DNA from 3 places in the Paenibacillus sp. JZ16 genome. Region 3 is predicted to be linked to each of the others. Evidence: predicted binding sites of a transcription regulator. Region 3 holds the regulator's gene; each other region holds the start of a gene.
What was found. The regulator LexA, encoded in region 3, represses DNA repair genes until DNA is damaged. The targets are predictions, from matches to a motif close to CGAACATATGTTCG.
Positions count from the first base shown of each region.

Region 1 (7,686 bases), 320 kb from region 3:
TTCCTATTGCGCCCTATAAAGTCATTATCGCTATTCTCGGTTATGCATATGGGACACTCTGGGCTGCAGCCATTTCGTGGTTCGGAACAACGATAGCGGCCGTCATCCTGTATGCGGCAGTTCGGTCCCTGTACCAGGAGCCCGGCAGGCGACTGCTTGGCAAATACGAGGCTATCCATAGGTTTACAGCCCTGGTAGAAAGGCGCCCCTTTCAGTCGATCCTGCTCGCGCGCTTACTGCCCATTATTCCGCAAATGGCCGTCAATATTTATGCCGGCGTCGCATCCATTCCATTCTGGACGTACACAACCGCTTCAGCCATCGGTAAAATCCCCGCGATTCTCCTGTATGCCTGGCTGGGCAGCGGGTTTTCCGATCATCCGCTCCTCTTCGCGGGTATCGCGGGCGGACTTATGCTGGTTACCGCTCTGTGCCTGGCCGCTGTCCGGTGGTATAAAGGGAGACCGGCTTAACGGAGCATCATTTTGGTTTCCCTGACCAAAATGATTATAATATAGAGTAAGACTTACATTTATATGTTATAACGATGGAGGGATAATAGATGAATAATCGTTCAACCCCAAGTGAATTGGCTACCTTTGCGGGAGGCTGCTTCTGGTGTATGGTCTCTCCTTTTGATGAGCTGCCGGGCATCCTGAAGGTCGTTTCCGGCTATACGGGCGGCCATAAGGAAAATCCGACCTATGAAGAGGTATGCTCTGATACAACAGGTCATTACGAGGCTGTTCAAATCACGTATAACCCGGAAGTGTTCCCTTACGAAAAGCTGCTCGAGCTCTTCTGGCAGCAAATCGATCCTACGGATGAGGGCGGACAATTCCATGACCGGGGCACATCTTACCGGACTGCTATTTTTTACCACACGGAGGAGCAGCGTGAACTTGCGGAGCAATCCAAGCAAGCCGTAGCTGCCAGCGGACGATTCGATGGACCGATCGTAACGCCCATCCTCCCCGCCAGCACTTTCTATGAAGCTGAAGAATATCATCAGGATTATCACAAGAAAAACCCGAGCCATTACAAACGCTATCGCAAAGGTTCAGGACGCGAGGATTTCATTGAGCAGCACTGGTCGGATCCGGTAGATCCAGCCGAGCTTAAACAGCGCCTGACACCGATCCAATATGAAGTGACCCAGAATAACGCAACCGAGCCTCCGTTCCACAATGAGTTCTGGGACCATCACGGGGAAGGCATTTACGTGGATATCGTATCCGGCGAGCCGCTCTTCAGCTCAACGGACAAATATGATGCCGGCTGCGGATGGCCGAGCTTCACCCGTCCGATTCGCGAATACAACATTAAGGAAAAAATGGATCTTACCCATATGATGGTCCGCACCGAGGTAAGAAGCAAAAAAGGCGACTCGCACCTCGGCCATGTATTTGACGACGGACCTGGGCCGAACGGGCTTCGCTACTGCATCAATTCTGCGGCACTCCGATTTGTACCGAAGGAAGAGATGCAAAAGGAAGGCTACGGCGAGTATTTGCAGCTGTTTGAATAAATCCAAGTTTCCTAGTGCATTGCCCTTCAGGGCAATGCACTTTTTGGTACGATTGAACCCGCTTATTCAATTTGGCTGCACGGGGTAATATACATTACATACGAATTAGAGATGAACTGGAGGGATTGCACATGCCTTGGAGCAAACATGATTATCCGCCATCCATGAAAAACCTGGAGCCTCGGGTGAGGAATAAAGCCGTGGAAATTGCCAATGCCCTGCTGGAGGAAGATTACGATGAAGGTCGTGCCATCGCTATCGCCACCGCCAAGGCACAGGAGTGGGATGAGAATCATCCGAAGGACGAGAAGTGAAAATCCGGGCATAAGCATACGAAAGAAGCTCACCCTGCATGCGGGTGAGCTTCTCTTAGTTGGACCGTCTTATGAACGGCCGCTAACGGTATGCTGCGCTGTCTTCGGAGTAACCGGAGTGCTTGGGGCACGGACCGCCTTCCGAATCGGTTTCTTTTCCGTTTTCTCGGTACCGTACGTCACTGTGATGGTGATCACTTGTCCGGCAATCGATACGGCTAATATAGTATATAAGGTTTCAACCAATGGCATGTAGAATAGCGATAATAGCAGTACTACGGCATCCATCAGGAAAAACACCGTCCCTACCTTAAGCCCGCTCCACTCGCTGAACAGCACGGAGATCACGTCGTCACCGCCTGTCGCTCCGCCGAAACGGAGCACGATGCCTGCACCAAAGCCCGTCAATAAACCGGACAGCAGCGCGGCTGCCAGCAAGTTATGATTCAGATCGATCACAAGCGTGGAATACCGCTCGATCAATGCGTAGAACAAGGTGAACATGCTCGCCGCAACTACGGTATTGATAATGAACTTCCGACCTTTGATGAATAAGGCAACCAGCAGAACCGGTATGTCCATGAGGACCATACTTAATGCGGGCGGAATATCAAGCGCATATTTGCCAAGCAGTGCAAGGCCGACAAAGCCGCCTTCGGTTAAATGATTGTGAAAATTAATGTGATAATACGTAAAAGCCATTAAAAACGTTCCGAACAACATCGCCGACATGGTGATAATTGTGTTTTGTCTTTTCCTCATACAGGATCCCTCTTGTCGTAGTAGATTGGTCAGACATAGGCCAATCTCTACATAGAGGCAACCTGGAGGAGTTCATCCTTCGAACCATAGTTCCCATCCTTTCGTAAGAGACCGTCCTTGTCTTCTGACGTCCGACTTCGCTCTACGAAGGAAGCTATGTGTATGAGAGATCATAACGTTTCCAAATCGTCCTTTGGGGATTCGTCCTTCGGGGACACATGGTATCCTGATCCTTTCTCGTTTTAATTAGACTGCTTACATTATTATAACACAGTTGGCATACAAGCTAAACAGCTGGCTAGAATGAACTGGAATATATATATAAAATATGTAAAAAAACTCGCTTTCAGAACTCCCTCCATAAAATATCGCCGTTCTGTTCACATATTCGCTAAATCCGATGTGACTTAAATCACAAATACCCCTTCTTCCCTTGTCTATACTTAAATCGAATACGAATTCGAATTATGAATCAGGGGGAGTCTGCATGTTAAGCCAGCATACGATTGAGGTCGTTAAATCGACCGTTCCTGTTCTTGAAACACATGGAACGGCAATTACGACTGCATTTTACCAAAAATTGTTTCATCATCATCCGGAGCTTCTTAACATATTCAACCATGCGAATCAACGAGAAGGAAAACAGCCCTTTGCCCTTGCCAATGCCGTATACGCCGCCGCAGCCCATATCGACCGTCTTGAAGCGATCGTCCCGGTTGTTAAGCAGATCGGACACAAACACCGGGCATTAAACATTTTGCCCGAGCACTATCCAATCGTTGGCGAAACGCTGCTCGCCGCAATGAAGGAAGTGCTGGGAGACGCTGCAACGCCCGAAATTATCGAGGCCTGGGCCGAAGCTTACGGGGCTATTGCCGATGTCTTCATTGGCATTGAAGCGGATATGTACCAACAAGCCGCGAACGAGGCCGGCGGCTGGAGCGGATACCGCAATTTCGTCATTGACCGGAAGGTGGAAGAAAGCTCCGTTATCACTTCCTTTTATCTGGTCCCGCAAGACGGCGGCGAGATTTCCGCTTATCAACCCGGTCAATATATCACGCTCCGGGTGAAACCCGAAGGTGAAGCCTATTATCATAATCGTCATTACAGTCTCTCATCCGCACCGGGTCAGCCTTACTACAGAATTACGGTCAAGCGTGAGGATGAACTGGAAGGAAAGCCCGCAGGCGTCGTCTCCACTTGGCTGCACCGTCATGCCGAGGTTGGGACCGTTCTTGAGGTCACGGCTCCGGCCGGTACCTTTACGCTGGATACGGACAGCGATCTTCCGCTTGTCTTGATCAGCGGCGGCGTCGGTTTAACCCCGATGGTGGCCATGCTCGAAACCGTGCTGCTGGAACAGCCTGACCGGAACGTAACCTTTATTCATGCGGCCAAGTGCGGCAGCCAGCATGCGATGAAAGCTCACATCGATGCGCTTGCCTCCAAATATCCGCAGCTAACCTCTTATGTCATTTATGAACAACCGGAATCGGAGGATCAGTGTCACCAAGCAGGCTATATTGATCTTGATTTCCTGCGCAAAACCGTTGATGACAAGGCCGACTTCTACTTCTGCGGCCCCGTTCCGTTCATGCGAGCCGTGAACAATCATTTGAAATCGATGGAGGTACCTTCGGACCGAATTCATTATGAATTTTTCGGCCCGGCTGGTACATTGGAAGATTAAAATAACCGTATTACACAATCAAAGGGTGCCTGTCTTGCATAAAGACAGGCACCCTTTTTAGATGGAACACGCTTGCTGTCGACTATTATCCAGCGAAGAAGATAACCATATGCCAGTTCTGGTCATGCGCAATTTATAAAACTATGTACCTTGGCGTTCATACCGTCCTCAATATTTCGGAACTAGATATGCTTGCCCTGTTCCCGCAGCAGCCGGTTTACCGTTTCTCTCCTCACGCCGATCAGCTGTCCGATCTCTTCCTGCGTCAGATACTCGGTCAAGTGTATTCCCTGTGAATACTCATCCAGCCACTGGATCAGCAGCTCAAGCCGCTCCGCAGGTCCTCCGACCGTCAAGTGATCCAGCCTCATCTGCATGAACCGCACCTTTTCCTGCAGCAATCTGGCAACCTCGAGCGGTTTCTGCGGATCCTCCGCAAGCTGGCGGTACCACGCTTCAGCCGATATGACCTCCACTTCGCTCTGGATCAGAGCGATCGCCGTTCCATGTGTCTCCTTCGGGCTGATCAGGGAATGGTGCGGCACCGTTTCACCGGGATATAAAATATTGAAAAGCACCATATTGCCATTCGGATGGAGACGGGTCACCTTGAACAATCCGCTCCGGATGTGATATAGATGATCGCCGCTATCTCCTTGCCTGAACAGTATTTCGCCTTTATGAAGAATCATTAATGAATCGCCTCCTGATGAATGCAGTTATCAGGAGTGTAAACGATATGCCGTCATGAATCCACTGGAGGCAAATAACAATTACCAGAAATTAATGGTTGCGCACCGTATATTGTTGGCATACCATGTGTATAATAGAACATATGTTCCTGTATTTATTCATGTTTGAGGATGTGTCTCTTATGATGAAACCTTCCACTCCTCCTCCGCCTTCACTAGAAGACGAAGCCCTGATCCGAGATTATCTGCTGCATCACTTCATTCAGTCTGTTCTCGAGCGGGATATTCAGATTCTCAAGACCCTTCAACTGAAAATGGGTGAGCTCTATATCTTAAATCTGCAGCTCATTAAAAAAGGATATTCGGATCATGCCTGGTTCCTACAACAACAAATGAGAAGGCGCGGCATCCGGATTCATAGTCAGAGCGGTACAGCCGAGGAAGGGCTGCGTGTCCAGTATTTATGCCGCGGATATGATGGCTCTCTGCTCTGCGAATGGCACTCCTTCAAGGAAGAGATAAAGGATCGGCTCGTTTCGTATCTTGGCACGGATTTGGCGGCATACTAGCACCAACTACGTACAAGACAGGAGCGCTCCATGAAGAATATCTTCCACATATATTCTGCCGATATCCATAGAATCATCCGTAATTGGGCTGCAGGCGTCATCATCGTAGGGCTCGCTATTCTTCCTTCTCTGTATGCCTGGTTTAACATTGAGGCCTCCTGGGATCCCTACGGCCAGACCTCCGGCGTCTCCATTGCCGTTGCCAACCTGGATAAAGGCACCACCCTCCGCGATCAGCCCATTAACCTGGGAAAAGAAATCGTGGAGTCCCTCCATCACAATGAGAAGCTGGGGTGGCGTTTTACGGAGGATAGCAAGAACGCCATTCAGGGTGTACGGCGCGGCGATGATTATGCCGCTATCATTATTCCGGAGAACTTCTCTGCCCGGATCGGCACCGTGCTGACCAATGAGCCTGTCAAAGCTCAGATCCTCTATTATACGAACGAAAAAATCAACGCCATTTCTCCCAAAGTGACGGCCCAGGGTGCATCCGGTGTTGTGGAGGAAATCAGCAAAAATTTCATCAAAACCGCCAACGGCACCATCTTCGAGATTTTCAACACGCTCGGGATTGAGATCGAGAACCAGCTCCCGGCCATCAATAAAGTCCGAAGCCTTCTGTTCCGGCTCGAAAAAAGCTTTCCGGAGCTCAATGAAGCGGTGGGCACAGCTGCACAAGATATTAAACTGGCCAACCGATTGGTTCAGCAAGCCGACGCCGCCCTGCCTCGCCTTGAAGGAATTGCCACGGACGGCAAGGCCATGGCCGGTGCGCTGGCGGAGTTCGCGAATCAGGCCGCCGGTGCCTCGAAATCGCTGGAGCCAACTCTGCGTCAGGACTTGGAGGTACTGGCTGCAACCACCGGAGCGCTCTCGCAAGTGCTGGACGCTCTAGGGCAAGCCGACATTGACCCGAAGGAGCTTGCCAGCCGCCTGAACGCTGCGCAGGAACGCGCAGAGACCGCAGCGAGAGCAGCCGCCCGGCTGGGTCAATTGTTCAAGCGGCTGGGCTCCATCTCCCCGGCAGCAGCTTCCGGGGCGGCCAAGCTCGAGGATATTGCCGCACGATGGACCTCAGCTCAATCCGTGCTGCAAACCATAGCCCAAGCCGTGGAACGGGGAGAAGAAGCGCCAGCAGATTCCATCGATAAGTTGAAAAAGCTGAACGATGATATTACGGGACTGACCAACACGCTGTTAAGCCGCTACGATACGGAGATCGGTCCAGCGATAAGCAAAGCCTTCACCTCGGGCGCAGACACGGCTAAGCGCGTGCAGCAGGAGCTGACCCAGGCACTTGCCAGCGTCCCCGACATTCAGCATTTGCTCAAAGACGCCCGGAAAGGCCTTAAAGTAGGCGGAGAAGAAGTACAGCTTGCTCAAAGCCGTCTGCCGGAGGCCGAGCTTCGGATTACGCAGCTGGCGAATCGGCTCCGTGAGATGGAAGCTGAGGGAGATATCCAAGAGGTTATTGATTTGCTTCAAAATAATTTCGAGCTCGAAAGCCAGTTTTTTGCCGAGCCTGTAACGCTGGAAGAGAATCGCCTGTATCCGATCCCGAACTACGGGTCCGCCATGTCTCCCTTCTTCACGACTTTATCCTTGTGGGTAGGTGCCCTGCTGCTCGTTTCCCTGCTCTCCGTTGAGGTTCATGATGAAGAGAGAAGCTTCCGCAGCATCGAGGTTTACTTCGGACGCTATTTAACCTTTCTCACCATTGCCCTGTTCCAAGCGCTATTCGTCACCCTGGGAGATATCTATTTGCTGCGGACCTATGTGGTGAATCCGGGCTGGTTCATCCTGTTTGCGCTGCTGATCAGCTCCATCTTCATGCTGATTGTGTATACGCTGGTGTCCGTATTCGGCAATGTCGGAAAAGCGATGGCCATCGTACTTCTCGTGCTGCAGCTCGCAGGCGCGGGCGGAACGTTCCCGATCCAGATGACGCCGCCCTTCTTCCAGGCATTGCATCCGTATCTGCCGTTCACCTACGCCATTAGCATGATGCGGGAAGCCGTTGGCGGCATTCTATGGGATATTGTCATCCGGGATGTCCTGTTCATGCTGATCTTTGCCGCAATTGCGCTGATGATCGGGATTGCGCTCAAGAAGCCGATCAACCGGG
Region 1 is NZ_CP017659.1:6,836,118-6,843,803, reverse strand. It holds gene BJP58_RS30570 (TVP38/TMEM64 family protein) at 1-473, shown strand, start outside; gene msrA (peptide-methionine (S)-S-oxide reductase MsrA) at 563-1,528, shown strand; gene BJP58_RS30560 (DUF2188 domain-containing protein) at 1,660-1,842, shown strand; gene BJP58_RS30555 (YitT family protein) at 1,912-2,604, opposite strand; gene hmpA (NO-inducible flavohemoprotein) at 3,092-4,297, shown strand; gene BJP58_RS30545 (Crp/Fnr family transcriptional regulator) at 4,480-4,989, opposite strand; gene BJP58_RS30540 (YhjD family protein) at 5,172-5,558, shown strand; gene BJP58_RS30535 (YhgE/Pip domain-containing protein) at 5,589-7,686, shown strand, end outside.
Region 1: BJP58_RS30540 (YhjD family protein) is a predicted target of LexA. The motif match lies at 5,126-5,139, and genes of this name have one in related genera.

Region 2 (7,686 bases), 640 kb from region 3:
ACAGGACAAGACCATAACAGATGGGAAACCAGAGTGAGGATAGCATGATGTTCTCCTTTTTGTGAAATAAAGCGGGGATATGAAGCATCCGCTGCTGTGAAAGTCCGGCGATAAACTTTTTTTCTTAATTACGTATATGACCCTTGGCGGACATGCATGCCTATGGAAATGGCCAGGGATAACTTAAGGAGTGAAATACAGTGCCATCGGTAATTTTGGAGCGCAGTCGAAAAAAGAGACTGGAGCAGGGGCATCCCTGGGTTTATAAAAGCGAGATTGCCTCTGTTGAAGGTGAACCCAAGCCGGGGGATATTGTATCGGTACTAAACCATCAAGGCCGCTTTCTCGCCTCCGGTTATTACAACCCGCAATCGCAAATCACCGTACGCACCGTTTCGTACGAGCCCGTTGAGACGATGGACAAGGCTTTTTTCGCCGCCAGGTTTCAGGAATGCCTGAAACACCGGGAACGGTTTATCGGAGATGAGAACGCCTACCGGCTGGTATATGGCGAGGCGGATTTTCTGCCGGGGCTGATTGTGGACCGTTTTGATGACGTACTGGTCATGCAGCTGCTGACGCTGGGGATGGATCGCTGCCGTGAGGACATCGTGAACGCGCTTGTCGAGGTGGTCCAGCCGAAAGGAATCTATGAACGAAGCGACGTGTCCATCCGCGAACTGGAAGGGCTGGAGCAGCGCACGGGTATTCTATACGGGGAATGTCCTCGCCACGTCACGGTGACGGAGAACGGCCTAAAGATCAAGGTGGATATCGAAGAAGGCCAGAAGACGGGATATTTCTTTGATCAGCGCGAGAACCGGGCATCCATTAAACCGTTAATGAATGGTTGGGGAAGCCGCAGCGGGATCACGCTCCAGACGGTGGAACGAGACGGTGAGAAGAAGACCTTACCGGTGAACAAAAGCGGAAAGGAAGTTACTTTTCCTTATTGGGATGGAGCCACGGTGCTGGAATGCTTTTCGCATACGGGAAGTTTCACGCTGCATGCCTGCCTTTATGGCGCCAAGAAAGTGACCTGCCTTGACATATCGGAGCATGCCATTGAAAGCGCCAAAGAGAATGTGGAATTGAACGGATTCCAGGATCGCGTGGAGTTTGTAGTGGACGATGCCTTCCAATATTTGCGCAATCAGGTAAAAGGGCTGGAGGAACGCGAGTTGCGTGCGCAAGGGGATCAGAAAGTGGATACCTCCAAACCGCTGACCGCAGGAGGCGGACGTTCCTGGGATGTGGTTATTCTGGACCCGCCGGCTTTTGCCAAAACCAGGTCTGCCGTTAAAGGGGCTTGCCGCGGATATAAGGACATCAATCTTCATGGCATGAAACTGGTGAATGAGGGCGGTTATTTGGTTACGGCAAGCTGCTCGTACCATATGCGGCCGGATTTGTTCCTGGAGACCATTCAGGATGCGGCAAAAGACGCCGGAAAAATTCTGAGACTCGTGGAATGGCGTGCGGCTGGCAAGGATCATCCGCAAATTCTCGGGGTCGACGAGGGGCATTATTTGAAATTTGCCGTGTTTGAAGTGCGCAGCAAATCGAAACTTTAAAGTGCAGCAGCACGGTAGAAGCGAAGGATCTTGCCATGGTGGGTGAACCACAATGGCAGGGTCCTTTTTTTGTATGCCCGCAATAATTTGGAATGGGAATGAAATCCAAACGTATGTTCCATCAAACGATACTTATGCTATACTAGTAATCAGCATCTTTTTTGATAGAGAACGAACCAAGACAGGGATTTTATATGAATTTTGATGCATTTGACTAATAGATTCAAGGGCATGATTTCACCGGAAACGCAGCTGTTTTGAAGGGTGAAGGAGTCCTTTTCGGAGACGATGTAAAGGAGGCATAGCATGAGCATTCAATTTGTTATTGGCAGGTCGGGCAGCGGCAAGAGCACGTCGATCCGCCAAGAGATGATCGAGCGATTGGAGCAAGATCCCAAGGGGAATCCGATGATACTGATCGTTCCCGAGCAAGGGTCCTATGAAGCGGAGCATGCACTCGTTAATGCGGGAGGCATTCGCGGGATGATGCGCGCGCAAGTGCTCAGTTTCCGTCGACTGGCTTACCGTGTCATGCAAGAAACCGGCGGGGCCGCGAAGGTGGCGATCAGCGAAGAAGGCAAGCGCATGCTGCTGTACAAAATTTTGCGGAGGCGCAAAGAAGAGCTTCAATTGTTCGGTGCTTCGGGAGAGCAGCATGGATTTGTCGGTAAGCTGAGCGAGCTGTATACAGAAATGAAGCGCTATTGCATTGATGCTGCCTGCGTGGAGGAGCAGCTGGGACAGATGCTGTCAGGCTCTGGGAATTCTCCGATGCTTCGGCGCAAGCTGGAGGACATCGTAACGGTTTTTCGCGATTTTGAGCTTGAGATTTCAAGGTTCTACATGGATGAGGAAGATACGCTGGCCTCATTGGCAGAGGGCGTGACCCAATCAGAGTATATCAAGCGCGCGGACATTTGGATCGATGGCTTCCATGGCTTTACGCCGCAGGAGTACCGGGTGCTCCGGGAAATTATGACGCATGCCAACCGCGTAACGATTGCGTTGACACTGGACAAGCCTTATACGAACGGGAATGTTCCGCATGAGCTGGATCTCTTTCATCCTACCGCGGTGACGTACATAAAGCTTGAAGGCATTGCCGATGAGATGGGGTTGGATATGGAGCATCGTATTCTGCAACCCGATGTTCTTCCGCGGTTTCAAGAGTCCCCTCTGCTTGCTCATCTCGAGCGCGGTTATGATCGGAAGAAACGTTGGACGGAAGCTGCCCGTGACGGAGTTACAGTGAGCCATCCGGACGGCAGCAGGGCAGGTCTTCTTCTGCATGCTGCCAGTCACCGCCGGGCTGAAATTGAAGGGGCTGTACGCGAAATGGTGCGTCTCGCTCGAGAAGAAGGGGCAAGATACCGGGAAATGGCCGTGTTTGTCCGGAATATGGGAGAATATGAGCATCTGATAGGTCCTTTGTTCAGGGAACACGGCGTTCCTTATTTTCTGGATCAGAAGCGAAGCGAGCTCCATCATCCGCTGGTCGAATTTATTCGCTCTGCGCTGGATATCATCGGACGCCGCTGGCGTTATGAGGACGTATTCCGCTGTGTGAAGACGGATCTGCTGCTGCCGCTGGACGGATCGCTTACCCGTGAGGACATGGACCGTCTGGAAAACCATGTGCTGGCTTCCGGAATCCAGGGCACACGCTGGACGGATGGACGCCCTTGGAAGGGAATTCCAAGTCTCTCATTAGAAGACGGAGAGAGTGAGGTGCGAAATCCGCATGGGATGCAGGCGATTGAGTATGCCAGAAAGGTGATTACGGAGCCGCTGCATGCGTTTGAGAAGCGGATGAAGAAGGCAACGAATGCGATGGATCAGAGCACGGCAGTCTACCGGCTTCTGGAGGAAGCCGCTGTTCCTGAGAAGCTCGAGCTGTTAAGCCGCGCTGCCCTGGATGCCGGGCGTCCTGAGGAAGCCAGGGAGCATCGCCAGGTATGGGGGGCAGTGCTTGACCTGCTCGATCAGATTGTGGAGATGATGGGTACGGAGAAGCTCAGCACCGAATTGTTCACGGGCGTGCTGGGTACGGGACTTACGGAGATGAAAATGGCTCTGGTGCCACCTTCTCTGGATCAAGTGCTGATCGGCAGCATGGATCGGACACGGACGGGCGGGGTGAAATATGCTTTTCTGCTCGGCATTAATGATGGTGTTCTCCCAGCCCAGTTCCAGGACGATGGGATCCTGACAGAACCGGAGCGTGTTCAGCTCGAAGACCGCGGCTTGGAGCTTGCTCCAAGCATATCCCGCAGACTGCTGGATGAACGGTTCCTGATTTATAATGCTCTGACTTCGGCTAGTAATCAGCTGTGGGTCAGCTATCCTGCGGCGGACGATGAAGGCAAGACATTGCTGCCATCCGAGGTCATCCGCCATTTGAAGCTGATGTTTCAGATGGAAGAGGTCCCATTGTTTCCAAGGCCGCATGCCGGGCAATCAGCCAGTGAGCAGGAGCATTATGCCGCCCGTCCGGATAAGACGCTTGCTTATTTAACGGGTCGGCTTCGTGACTGGAGGAATGGAGAGGAGATTCCGGACTTTTGGTGGCATGTGTACAACTGGTATGCGGAGCAGCCGGAATTAAGGCCACGTCTTTCTTCGATGCTTTCGTCCTTGTCCTACCGGAATGAAGCCCGGCCGCTTAAGCAGGAAACCAGCAGGCAGTTGTACGGAACGAAGCTGCGGACAAGCGTATCCCGGATGGAACGCTTTGTTGCGTGTCCGTTTTCCCATTTTGCCTCCCATGGTTTGAAGCTGAGAGAACGGCAGTTGTACCGTCTTCAAGCTCCTGACATCGGTCAGCTGTTTCATGCTGCCTTAAGCAGCATGGCCGTGAAGTTTCAATCACAGCATCGAAGCTGGGGAGACCTGACCGCGGAGGAATGCCTGCGCGAGGCGGAAGCAACGGTCGATCGGCTAGCTCCCATGCTGCAGGGTGAAATTCTATTGAGCTCCAAGCGATATGGATATATATCGCGCAAGCTGAAAAACATCGTGGGCAGAGCGTCCGTAATTTTGGGCGAACAAGCAAGGCGCGGCAAATTTGAGCCGATCGGTCTCGAGCTCGATTTCGGTCCCGGGAAGCCGCTGCCGCCGCTGACGTTTGAATTGCCGAACGGGGTCAAGATGGAGATTGTCGGGCGCATTGACCGGGTTGACATGGCACGCGGAGAGCATGGGATCATGCTTCGGGTCATTGATTATAAATCCAGCCAGAAGGATCTGCGGTTGCATGAGGTCTATTACGGGTTATCCTTGCAGATGCTGACCTATCTGGACGTGCTGCTGACGTTTGCGGAGGACTGGCTCGGCGAGCAGGCCTTGCCTGCGGGAACCTTGTATTTCCACGTTCATGATCCAATCCTGCAATCCGCAAACGGCATGACGCCGGAGCAGGCGGCAGAAGAGCTGCTCAAACGATACAAAATGAAGGGCCTGCTGCTGGCAGACCGCGAAGCGGTCTCCCTCATGGACTCGTTCCTTGAAAAAGGACATTCGACCATTCTGCCCGTCGCCGTCAAAACGGACGGCAGCTTCTACAGCAGCGCGGCCGTGGCAACGCCTGACCAGTGGAAGACCTTGTTGTCCGCCGTGCGGGAGAACATGCTGAATATCGGCTCCAGAATTACGGGAGGCGATGTCGCGATTGTGCCGTACCGGATTCAGCAGGAGACGGCCTGCACGTACTGTTCCTTCCGGCCTGTATGCCAGTTCGACGACGCAATTGAGGGCAGCGAATATCAGCTGCTGGGTAAACCGGGTAAAGATCAGGTTTGGGAGATGCTTGGACATCCGAAGGGAGGAGAGAGCCGGTGAGAGAGATGATAGCAAAACCTGAGGGCAGCATGTGGAGTGACGACCAGTGGAAAGCCATCGCGCTCTCGGGCGATGACATGTTGGTTGCAGCTGCGGCTGGTTCAGGGAAGACCGCCGTGCTGGTTGAACGGATCATTCGCAAAATCCTCGACGATTCCGCGGGGTTCAGCGTTGACCGGCTTCTTGTGGCTACGTTTACCAAGGCAGCGGCTGCCGAAATGCGGGGACGGATCCGGGAAGCGCTTGACCGTGAGCTGGACCGGGATCCGGACAACGAGCATATTCGGCGCCAGCTCGCTTTGCTTGGCAGGGCGTCGATTACAACGCTGCATTCCTTTTGCATGGAAGTCATTCGGCGATATTATCAGTTAATACCTCTGGATCCGGGATTCCGCATTCTGAATGAACATGAGGCGGATTTAATGCGGCAGGATTTGCTGGAGGAGCTGTTCGAAGAGAAATACGGCGAGGCCGAGGACGATTCGGAGAGCCGTTTTGTAAGATTGGCGGACTGGTTTAGCGGCGAGCGAACAGATGACGCGCTGTACCGACTCGTGCAGCGTCTCTACGATTTCTCCCGCAGCCATTCTTGGCCGGCACATTGGCTTAGGGAAACGGCTGCCGGCTTCCAGGTGCAAGATACGGAGGCTCTTGGGCAAACGCCATGGGTTCAAAGCATATTGGCGGATGCGCGGTTGGCCTTGAATGGAGCAGCTGGCTTGCTGCAACAAGCCAGAGCAATCGCGATGCAGCCGGGAGGTCCTGCGCCGTATGTGGACAATCTGGATGACGACTTGCGCCTCGTCGTCTCCCTGCTCGAGGCCATCGATATTTCGCCGTGGGAATCGTTGTACGGCATTTTCCGCGAGGCGTCTTTCGGCAAGCTCAAATCCGTTCGGAAGGATGAGGTGCTGCCGGAGCTCCAGGAACAGGTTAAGGAATTGCGCGATAACGTGAAGAAAATTGTTAACGAGCTGAAAAGTGCATTGTTTGGCCGTCCGGCATCGGAGTTTTTACAGGAACTTCACACGGCAGCGCCGCTGATGATGGAGCTGGCCGAGACGGTTATCGCTTTTGGCGAGCGATACCGGGAGGCCAAGGCAGCCAAAGGCATGGTCGACTTTAACGACCTTGAGCATTATTGCCTCCATATTCTTCGCCACCCCGATTCCGTGCCGGGCCATATGATGCCTTCCGATGCGGCGATGGAATATCGCGAGCAGTTTGATGAAGTGCTGCTCGACGAATATCAGGATACGAATAGCGTACAGGAAGACATTGTACGATTGATCTCCCGGGAAATGCCGGGCAACCGGTTTATGGTCGGAGACGTGAAGCAGAGTATTTATCGGTTCCGCTTGGCGGAGCCGGGACTGTTTCTCGATAAATATAAGACGTTCTCTTCCGACGCGAGCACGGCTCAAGCCGGCATTCGGATTGATTTGGCCCGTAATTTCCGCAGCCGGATGGAAGTGGTGGATGCCGTCAATTTGCTGTTCCGGCAGATCATGAATGAATCCGTAGCCGAGATTGCCTATGATGCCCGGGCTGAGCTTGTATGCGGCGCTTCCTTTCCGGAGCAGGAGATTCAGGATGGGACGAACCCTTACATCCCTGAATTGCTACTGATTGACCGCCTTGGAAAAGGGGGGGAGGAGCAGTCCGAAGACTCGGCTTCCGAGGAAGACGGGGCTCATCTTGAGGTTGAGGCGCTTGAAATGGAAACCGCCCAGTTGGAGGCTCGCGCCATTGCCCGCAGAATCCGTGAGATGACAGGCGAAAGCGGGAAGCCGCTCATGGTGTACGATAAGGGACTGAAATCGATGCGGCCCGCGGGGTACGGGGACATGGTTATTTTGCTGCGCTCAGCCATGGTATGGGCACCGTTAATTATAGAGGAGCTGCGTCAGGAAGGAATTCCGGCGTTTGGCGAGCAGAACAAAGGATATTTTCAGGCGACGGAAGTGGAGATCATCTTATCGCTGCTGCAGGTGATTGATAATCCTCGGCAGGATATTCCCCTGGCTTCCGTATTGCGCTCGCCCATCCTCGGATTATCCGAGGAAGAGATGGCACAGGTGCGCCTGTGTGCCAAAGGGACTTATTACGATGCGCTTCAAGCGGCAGTCGCGTTAAGCAGCGTCCCGTCGGTCATGGATTCGGCGCGCCCTGTGGGCTTAGTGGATGGCAAATGGACCCCAGGCGTAGAACTGGAAGGCTTGGCCGAAGCGGCAGCAGGTCATGAGCTTGTGGTTGGCAGCCTTCTTTCGGATGC
Region 2 is NZ_CP017659.1:6,512,292-6,519,977, forward strand. It holds gene BJP58_RS29070 (Na/Pi cotransporter family protein) at 1-46, opposite strand, end outside; gene BJP58_RS29075 (class I SAM-dependent rRNA methyltransferase) at 201-1,574, shown strand; gene addB (helicase-exonuclease AddAB subunit AddB) at 1,881-5,411, shown strand; gene addA (helicase-exonuclease AddAB subunit AddA) at 5,417-7,686, shown strand, end outside.
Region 2: addB (helicase-exonuclease AddAB subunit AddB) is a predicted target of LexA. The motif match lies at 1,681-1,694, and genes of this name have one in related genera.

Region 3 (7,686 bases):
TCCGGTGTTGTCCCACAGCAACCGCCGGCAATGTTAAGCCAGCCTTTTTCAGCAAAAGCCCCCATCTTTTGAGCCAACGATTCAGGAGATTCGTGGTACTGCCCATTCTCGTCCGGGAGACCCGCGTTAGGATAACAGCTGATCGCGCTTCTGGACATTTCGGATAAGGAGCGAATATGGTCACGCATGAATTCCGGGCCAGTCGCACAGTTTAGGCCAATGGATACGGGATTCAGATGTTCTAATGAAATGTAGAAAGCTTCAATATTTTGTCCGGCCAGCGTCGTGCCCATCGGCTCAATCGTTCCGGATATCATGATTGGAAGCGTGACGCCCGTTTTATCAAACGCTTGGCGAATCCCAATGCTCCCGGCTTTCACGTTTAATGTATCCTGCGATGTTTCGAGCAAAAGCGCATCAACCCCGCCTTCAATCAAGGCAACGGCTTGCTCCTCGTAGCTCTCGATCAATTCGGCAAAGGTCACACCGCCGGTAACCGATAGCGTCTTGGTTGTCGGACCCATCGCTCCGACCACATAGCGCGGGCTGTCCGGCGTGGAATATTTTTCAACCGCTGCACGGGCCAAATGAGCCGCTTTCAGGTTAATTTCTCGGGCAAGTTCAGGTATATCGTATTCAGCAAGCACAACCGAGGTTGCGCCAAACGTATTGGTTTCAATCAGGTCGGCACCTGCTTCAAGATATTGTTCATGTATTTTCTGAATGACATCCGGCCGATGAATGACCAGCATTTCATTGCAGCCATCAAGGTCCGGACCGCCAAAATCTTCAGCTGAGAGGTCCTCCTGCTGGATCATTGTGCCCATGGCACCATCAAGAATTAATATTCGTTCTTTAAGTACTTCTTGTAAGCTAGGCTTGTTCAACTCATAAACCTCCCCCGAAAACGTTAAATCTTAGTGTATCAGAATATTTTTCAATAGAAAAGCCGAAATATTGCGTTGCAATGGGTACAAATCCACATTTGCAGATGACAAATGCTGTGAGGGGGGCTATAATACATATTAATCCAACGGGAGAAAGAGGGTTAAAGCTATGGCAGAGATTGTGATTCGCAACACGAACGAACGCATTACTGGGGAAGAGAATGTTCGGGAATTCCTGAATAACCAAGAGGTTGTTTACGAGCACTGGAATATGGAAAAACTCCCGGCAGCGCTTCAAGAAAATTTCAAGCTGAGTGATGACGATAAGAAGCGCATTTTGGACATCTTTGATGAAGAAATTCGTGACTTGGCTGCAAGACGCGGCTACAAAATCTGGGATGTCATCACACTATCCGAGTCCACGCCTAATATAGAGGACCTGCTGAAAAAATTCGAAGAGGTTCACACCCACTCGGAAGACGAAATCCGTGCGATTGTCGGCGGAAAAGGAATCTTCATTATTAAGGGCTCCGACGATGTCGGTTATTTTAATGTAGAGCTTGAGCCAGGCGATGTCATTTCCGTACCGGAAAACACGCCTCACTTCTTCACATTGATGGAGAACAAGCAAATCATCGCCGTTCGTCTTTTCATTGAGGAGAACGGGTGGGTAGCCACACCGGTAGAAGATCCTCAATTCCAATAAGCCCTAAGGCTCATGGAAGCTGATTGAACAGGAAAATGAAATAAGGCAGCGCAACAATCCGCTTCCCGGATCATGCGCTGCCTTATTTATTAACGATGCGTTACTCTGTTACCTTCAGTTCCTTTAACGGCATGGAATGTTGTCCTCTCGCCGTGACATGTGAAACAATCCGATAGGTTCCTGCCTCATCGAAGGTTTTCTCCATTTTGTATACCCCGCCTTGATCATGCTTAACCGGGACCTTCGCCTGAACGCCGCCGCCTTCCAGCGTGACTTCAAATTCCACAGCGTTCGCATCTTCCACCGGACTTCCGGCTTGCGTCACCTTCGCTTCGATCAGTACCTTCTCGCCAGCCTTAATGCTCTCCGGCGTCAGAGACAGCTCGACGATGATGGGTTCGGCCATCACATCGTCACCGGATTCTGCCTTGCTGTCATTGCATGCGGCAAGCGCAACTGCCATCAGCACCATAGCTGCAATTAGGGCCATTTTTTTTCGGGTCATGCTCTACACCTCTTTTACAAAATAGGGCTATGTATTGGTTCATTCACGTAATGGTCATTTCCAAACCTCGTTAAGTTACCTATTCCATTATATCTCATTATTCTGTTACTTCTATCTCATGCAGCTTACAATTGTGTGACGTTTATCATAGCCAGCTGCAAGGTTGAAGTCCGATCGTATAACCAACAAAAAAACAGCCGATAACCGCAGAATTCTGCAGTTATGGCTGTTCCTATGTACAGTAGAATACCAAGTATACAGGTGTAAGCTCTTTATTGCATGGTTTATAGGGATGCTACGATGGCATGCAGCTCCGATAAATGTTTGATCTCAAACTTCGGTTGAATGGAAGGATCATGAGGTCGGTTTACCCGATTGATCCAAACGGTATGCAGTCCAGCCGCATTTCCGCCTTTAATGTCTGTGGTCAGCTTATCTCCTACCATCACGGCCTGATCCGCCTCGACACCTAACAAGTCGAGTGCATGCTGGAAGATGGAAACATCCGGCTTTCCTCTGCCAAAATCGCCAGATATGATGATATGATCAAAATAAGGAACCAGTTCTGGAACACCGTCCAGCTTCTCCTGCTGCAGATCCGGGCTTCCGTTCGTAAGAAGCAGCAGCTTTACATTCCCCTGCAGTTCCTTCAGAACTTCAAACGTTTCTTCATATACGTATGGTCTTGTTCTGCGTTCAGCAGCGAATTGTTCGGCCAACGTCTGGGCCAAGGTTTCATTATCAACGCCCAGGCGCTGAAGTCCGCGCCGCCATGATTCCTTGCGGTATACGGGTGCCAGCTCCTGCAGCTGTCTGAATTCAGGCTGTGATCCAGCCGTAAAATTAGCCCACAAGCCTTCAAAAGGGTTAATTCCGATCATTTTGGTAAAAGCAAAGGTATCATAGGATTCATATAATGCTCTCGCTTCTTCCCGTACTGCGGCCAACAGTGCTTTGGCATCAACGCCGGTCTCGTCCGCTCCGGCCTGGCAAGTCACTTCAAACGCTTCTTCCACACTACGTTCATCCCACAACAACGTATCGTCCAAATCAAACAAAACCGCAGCTATCGGCATGTCTCTCCCACTCCTCATATACACTGTGATCTATTTTATTTGTTAATTATGCTCCACTGGAATTTGATGAGTCTTTGCGAACTCTTCCAATCTTTCGCCCATCGCTTTCGTATCATAAAGATTCATCATGCGCGAGAATACCCAGTTGCCTGCTTTTCCCTTGCCTTGAATCACAACAGAGCCCGAAGCCAATTTGATTTTCTCGATATCGGATACAGCCAAACGACGTTCCCGATTGAACTTCATCGTGGATACGGAAGCACGCTCAATCTTCAAGTAAGGCTTGCGTAAGAAAATCATAAGCGCCAACAGAATATACAAGCTGACACCAACCCAATTCAACACGTCATTGCTTCCACCGGCTGCCTGTGACGTCGCCGTTCCGAGAAGCGCATACAAACCAGCCAATGCAACAAGCACTAACGGAAGTACATACTTACGTCCTTTAAACACGTCATGCTTATCATTAACGGCAGAGCCTTGGTACGAGGTCAGCCCCTGCTTCTTACGCTGCTTGTTGAGCTGTGACATATTTTTGTTGACTTTTCTTTCCCATGATCGTGACATATGGTTCCCCCTGGACTCAATTTCAAAATATTACCAATCCATATAAACTTGGGGTTACCGTATTCGATTCCCACGAATAATCGGCACCCCAAGTATTATAATTCTATCCTTCTATCTGGTCCCTGAATCCACTGTTGTAGATCCAGATGCCAGTTCATCGACTAATGCTTTAATCGCGGGCCGCCTTTTTGTTCATTTTCATCAACCCATTCGATCGATTCCAGCTGTTGTCTAAAGTTACTGCGAATATTGTTAAGGTATATTTCCCGAAGCTCAGCCCGTTCTTTGAGCTCTTCCGCGGTCAATCCCTCACTCTTCTGTTTTCTTGCTAGTACATTGATGCGTTCAACCAAAGTATCGATGTCCATGACTTCTCCTCCAATTCCGATATCATGTATAACTTAAACATGTGAAAAAGAGCTTGTCAAGGCAACAGCGCCCTTACAAACTCTTATTAAGAACAAATATGAACATATGATGCCTATATATGGGCTCCTCATTGTTAAGAAATCAATACTCGTCTATTATAAACACGCTTATACTGCGTGAAATCACATCGTCAGGCAAGACTACAAATATGAAGCGAGAAGTTGAGACATATATAAGGAAAGAGCCTCTCGTAGTATCATCCCATTACCAGACTGGTAAAGACAACACCTCTCCGGCCTGTATATCCGGACCTTTCAATCCGTTCATTCTTCGGATGCTATCCAGATATACTCGTGTATCCATATCTGCCGGTTTATGAAGGGAAGCAATCCGCCACAAACTATCACCATATTGAACAATAACCTGCTTCTCCCCAGTAGGCTTGTCCATCCCCCCGGCAAAAACAGAGTATGCCCCTGTCCAAAAAGAAGCTACGATCAACAGGATGAATAAAAGCTTTATAAAAGGAATGGATGCCATTCTGGACTTTAATTGGTGGATCCAAGTCTCCGGGGACTTCATCGTTTGCACTGGAACGTTCTCATAAATGCTGCGGTATGTACTGTATTTCAACATGGAATCATCATCTCCCAAACAAGTGTTCTCTTATGGATTTATATTAACACGAACACTTGTTTGATTCAATACCCAAAAGAACATTTGTTCTATTTTTATTTAGAACTTATGTTTGTACGAACGGAAGTTCTATGTTATAATTTTCCCAAACGTTACTAAATGGGGTTGATACGGCATGTCGAAAATATCCAGCCGCCAGCTGGCGATCTTAGAGTTTATCCGCAACGAAGTTCGTAGCAAGGGTTACCCGCCTTCTGTCCGGGAAATCGGAGAGGCTGTCGGACTAGCTTCCAGTTCAACGGTCCATGGACATCTTGACCGTTTGGAGAAGAAAGGCCTAATTCGCCGTGACCCTACGAAACCAAGAGCAATCGAGCTGCTTGGCCAAGAAGAGTCCGATAGCGCGAATCTGTTTACCCACACCATTGCCAGAGTACCTGTTGTTGGTAAAGTCACTGCAGGTGTTCCTATTACAGCCATGGAGAACATTGAGGATTATTTCCCGCTCCCTCAGCATTATGTAGGAGACGATAAGGTTTTCATGTTGTCGGTTGTCGGTGACAGTATGATCGAAGCTGGGATTCACAGCGGTGACTACGTCATTGTGCGCCAGCAGCAAACTGCAGACAATGGCGACATTGTAGTAGCGATGACAGAGGAAGACGAAGCAACTGTAAAGACCTTCTATAAGGAGAAGGATCATGTACGATTGCAACCGGAGAATCCTACCTACGAGCCACTGCGTCTGAACCATGTTACGATTCTCGGTAAAGTAATCGGACTCTTCCGGGATGTCCACTAATCTCATAGATCTATGAATAAGAGGTTACCTCCCTTAATTGGATGGTAACCTCTTCTTTTTCTAAATAGATCACGAAACTTGATCATAGCTAGTTTGTTTGCTGCATAATGCCTTGTTTAAGATCCAGCCGATACATCCGTATAGGTTTATAATCCGGCGAGCCTTCCCCACCCGGCCCCTCCGTGGACTGCAGAACAAGCTTATTGTCTTTCACCATGGGTGCAGTACCTGGTCTGTAATAGGAAGTATAGGACACCGTTAATTCATCTTGAAACCTGAGCTGCACAGCCTTGCCCGTATCATGCTCCACGGCGAATGCGTAAATTTGTATGGCATGACAGTCTTGATATTGCGGTGCAAGTATAAATACATCCGCATCCTGAAACGGCAATCGAACCATATGGACAGCTGCTGATGTTGGCTGAATAAAAGTAAGATCATCCAGCGTGGTTACTTCATCCGTAACTTCATTATAGCTATACCGTACGATGTAGTTTCCGGTAAACGATTGGTCCGTTTCGATACCGAAGCAGCTAGGAGCCCCCAGTGTCGTGATTTTTTCCTTTTCCACAGCAACCACACTGAGCCTTCCCTGATCTGTAAAGCCTTGCGCCCGAATTGTCTCCTCGTTATGTGGTGGTACATCCCCAGCTCTCTGTTGTTCTTCAACGTCAAAAGGCAGCTGTATGGCAAGTAACATAACCAGAAGCAGCAGCACGCCTATAAAGCCAACTTGTAGATACTTTCGGCGCTTAGGCCTACCTTCGTCACGGATCACGGACATCTGGACGTTTTTTTTCATTTCAGCCGTAAATTTTTCATTTGGAAAAGGTCCCTTTGAAGCCCGGGAATACCAGTCTGGTTTATCCTCATTCATCGCCATTCTCCTTTAACAGGTTCTGCACTTTTTTCCTTGCCCGATACAGTCTGGATTTTACGGTACCCGCCGCTAGGTTAAGGAACTCCGCAATCTGATTGATTGACATCTCATAGTAAAGGTCCAAGATGAGCACCTCCCTAAACTTCCTGGGTAAAGTCATAATCATGGCCCATATTTCATCCGTGTACTGCCCGTCCAGATACTCCAGTTCCGCGGACCGACTTGACGCATCGATGTGCAGTCTGTCCTTAAGGGTCACTTTCCGAAAGAAAAAAGCCTTTTTGTACCGGAACGCGGTATGTCGTGTGATCGTGAGCAGCCACGTTTTTAACGACGCCTGACCGCGAAATGTATGTATGCCAAAATAAGCTTTAATAAACACATCTTGAGCAATATCGTCTGCCAGTGCTTGCTGTTTGGTCAGAAAATAAGCGTAATTCCAGATATCATTTCCGTACAAGTTCATGATTTTATCCAGTGTCTGTGTGTCCATCACCGTCATCTGCTTCAAGTATTCCAGCTCCAACCGATTCACCTCATCTAATTAGAGTCATGGAGGTCAGCAAAGGTTCCCCTCTTCCGAAAAAAACAAAAAAAAGAATCTCCCCTTATAGAGGGTGATTCTGTAGTAGTTGCATTCTATGAACGATTCTCCATAACCATAAGTCAAAATGATGACTATTATTAATGAGCTACCCATTCTAAAATAGGGGCATTTTGGGGGTGAAACAAGAATAACTATCATTCCACCACCATCTGCCCCCAAAAACAAAAAACCCTCACGCCTTACGGCGCAAGGGATTCCTCTATTAATACATCGTAATGTACTGATCGCGTTCCCATTGGTGAACTTGCGTGCGGTACATGTCCCATTCGATTTCTTTCAGCTCATAGAAGTGAGCCAACGCATGATCACCGAGTGCATCGGAGATGACTTCGCTGCGGATCAACTCGTTGAGCGCTTCCTTCAGGTTTGCAGGCAAGCTAGGGATGCCTTCCTCAATGCGCTCTTCTTCCGTCATCACGTAGATGTTACGGTCAATTGGAGCCGGGAGCGACAGCTCGCGCTTAACGCCGTCCAAGCCTGCTTTCAGCATGACAGCCAGAGCCAGATAAGGGTTAGCCGCCGGATCCGGGTTACGCACTTCGATGCGCGTGCTGAGACCACGGGACGCAGGAATACGAATCATCGGACTGCGGTTACTTGCAGACCATGCAACGTAGCAAGGTGCTTCGTAACCAGGCACGAGACGCTTGT
Region 3 is NZ_CP017659.1:7,154,924-7,162,609, reverse strand. It holds gene metH (methionine synthase) at 1-887, opposite strand, end outside; gene BJP58_RS32185 (cupin domain-containing protein) at 1,057-1,593, shown strand; gene BJP58_RS32180 (FixH family protein) at 1,694-2,098, opposite strand; gene BJP58_RS32175 (HAD family hydrolase) at 2,383-3,174, opposite strand; gene BJP58_RS32170 (hypothetical protein) at 3,217-3,741, opposite strand; gene BJP58_RS32165 (DUF896 domain-containing protein) at 3,903-4,109, opposite strand; gene BJP58_RS32160 (LysM peptidoglycan-binding domain-containing protein) at 4,375-4,746, opposite strand; gene lexA (transcriptional repressor LexA) at 4,922-5,548, shown strand; gene BJP58_RS32150 (hypothetical protein) at 5,637-6,425, opposite strand; gene BJP58_RS32145 (RNA polymerase sigma factor) at 6,418-6,954, opposite strand; gene glnA (type I glutamate--ammonia ligase) at 7,238-7,686, opposite strand, start outside.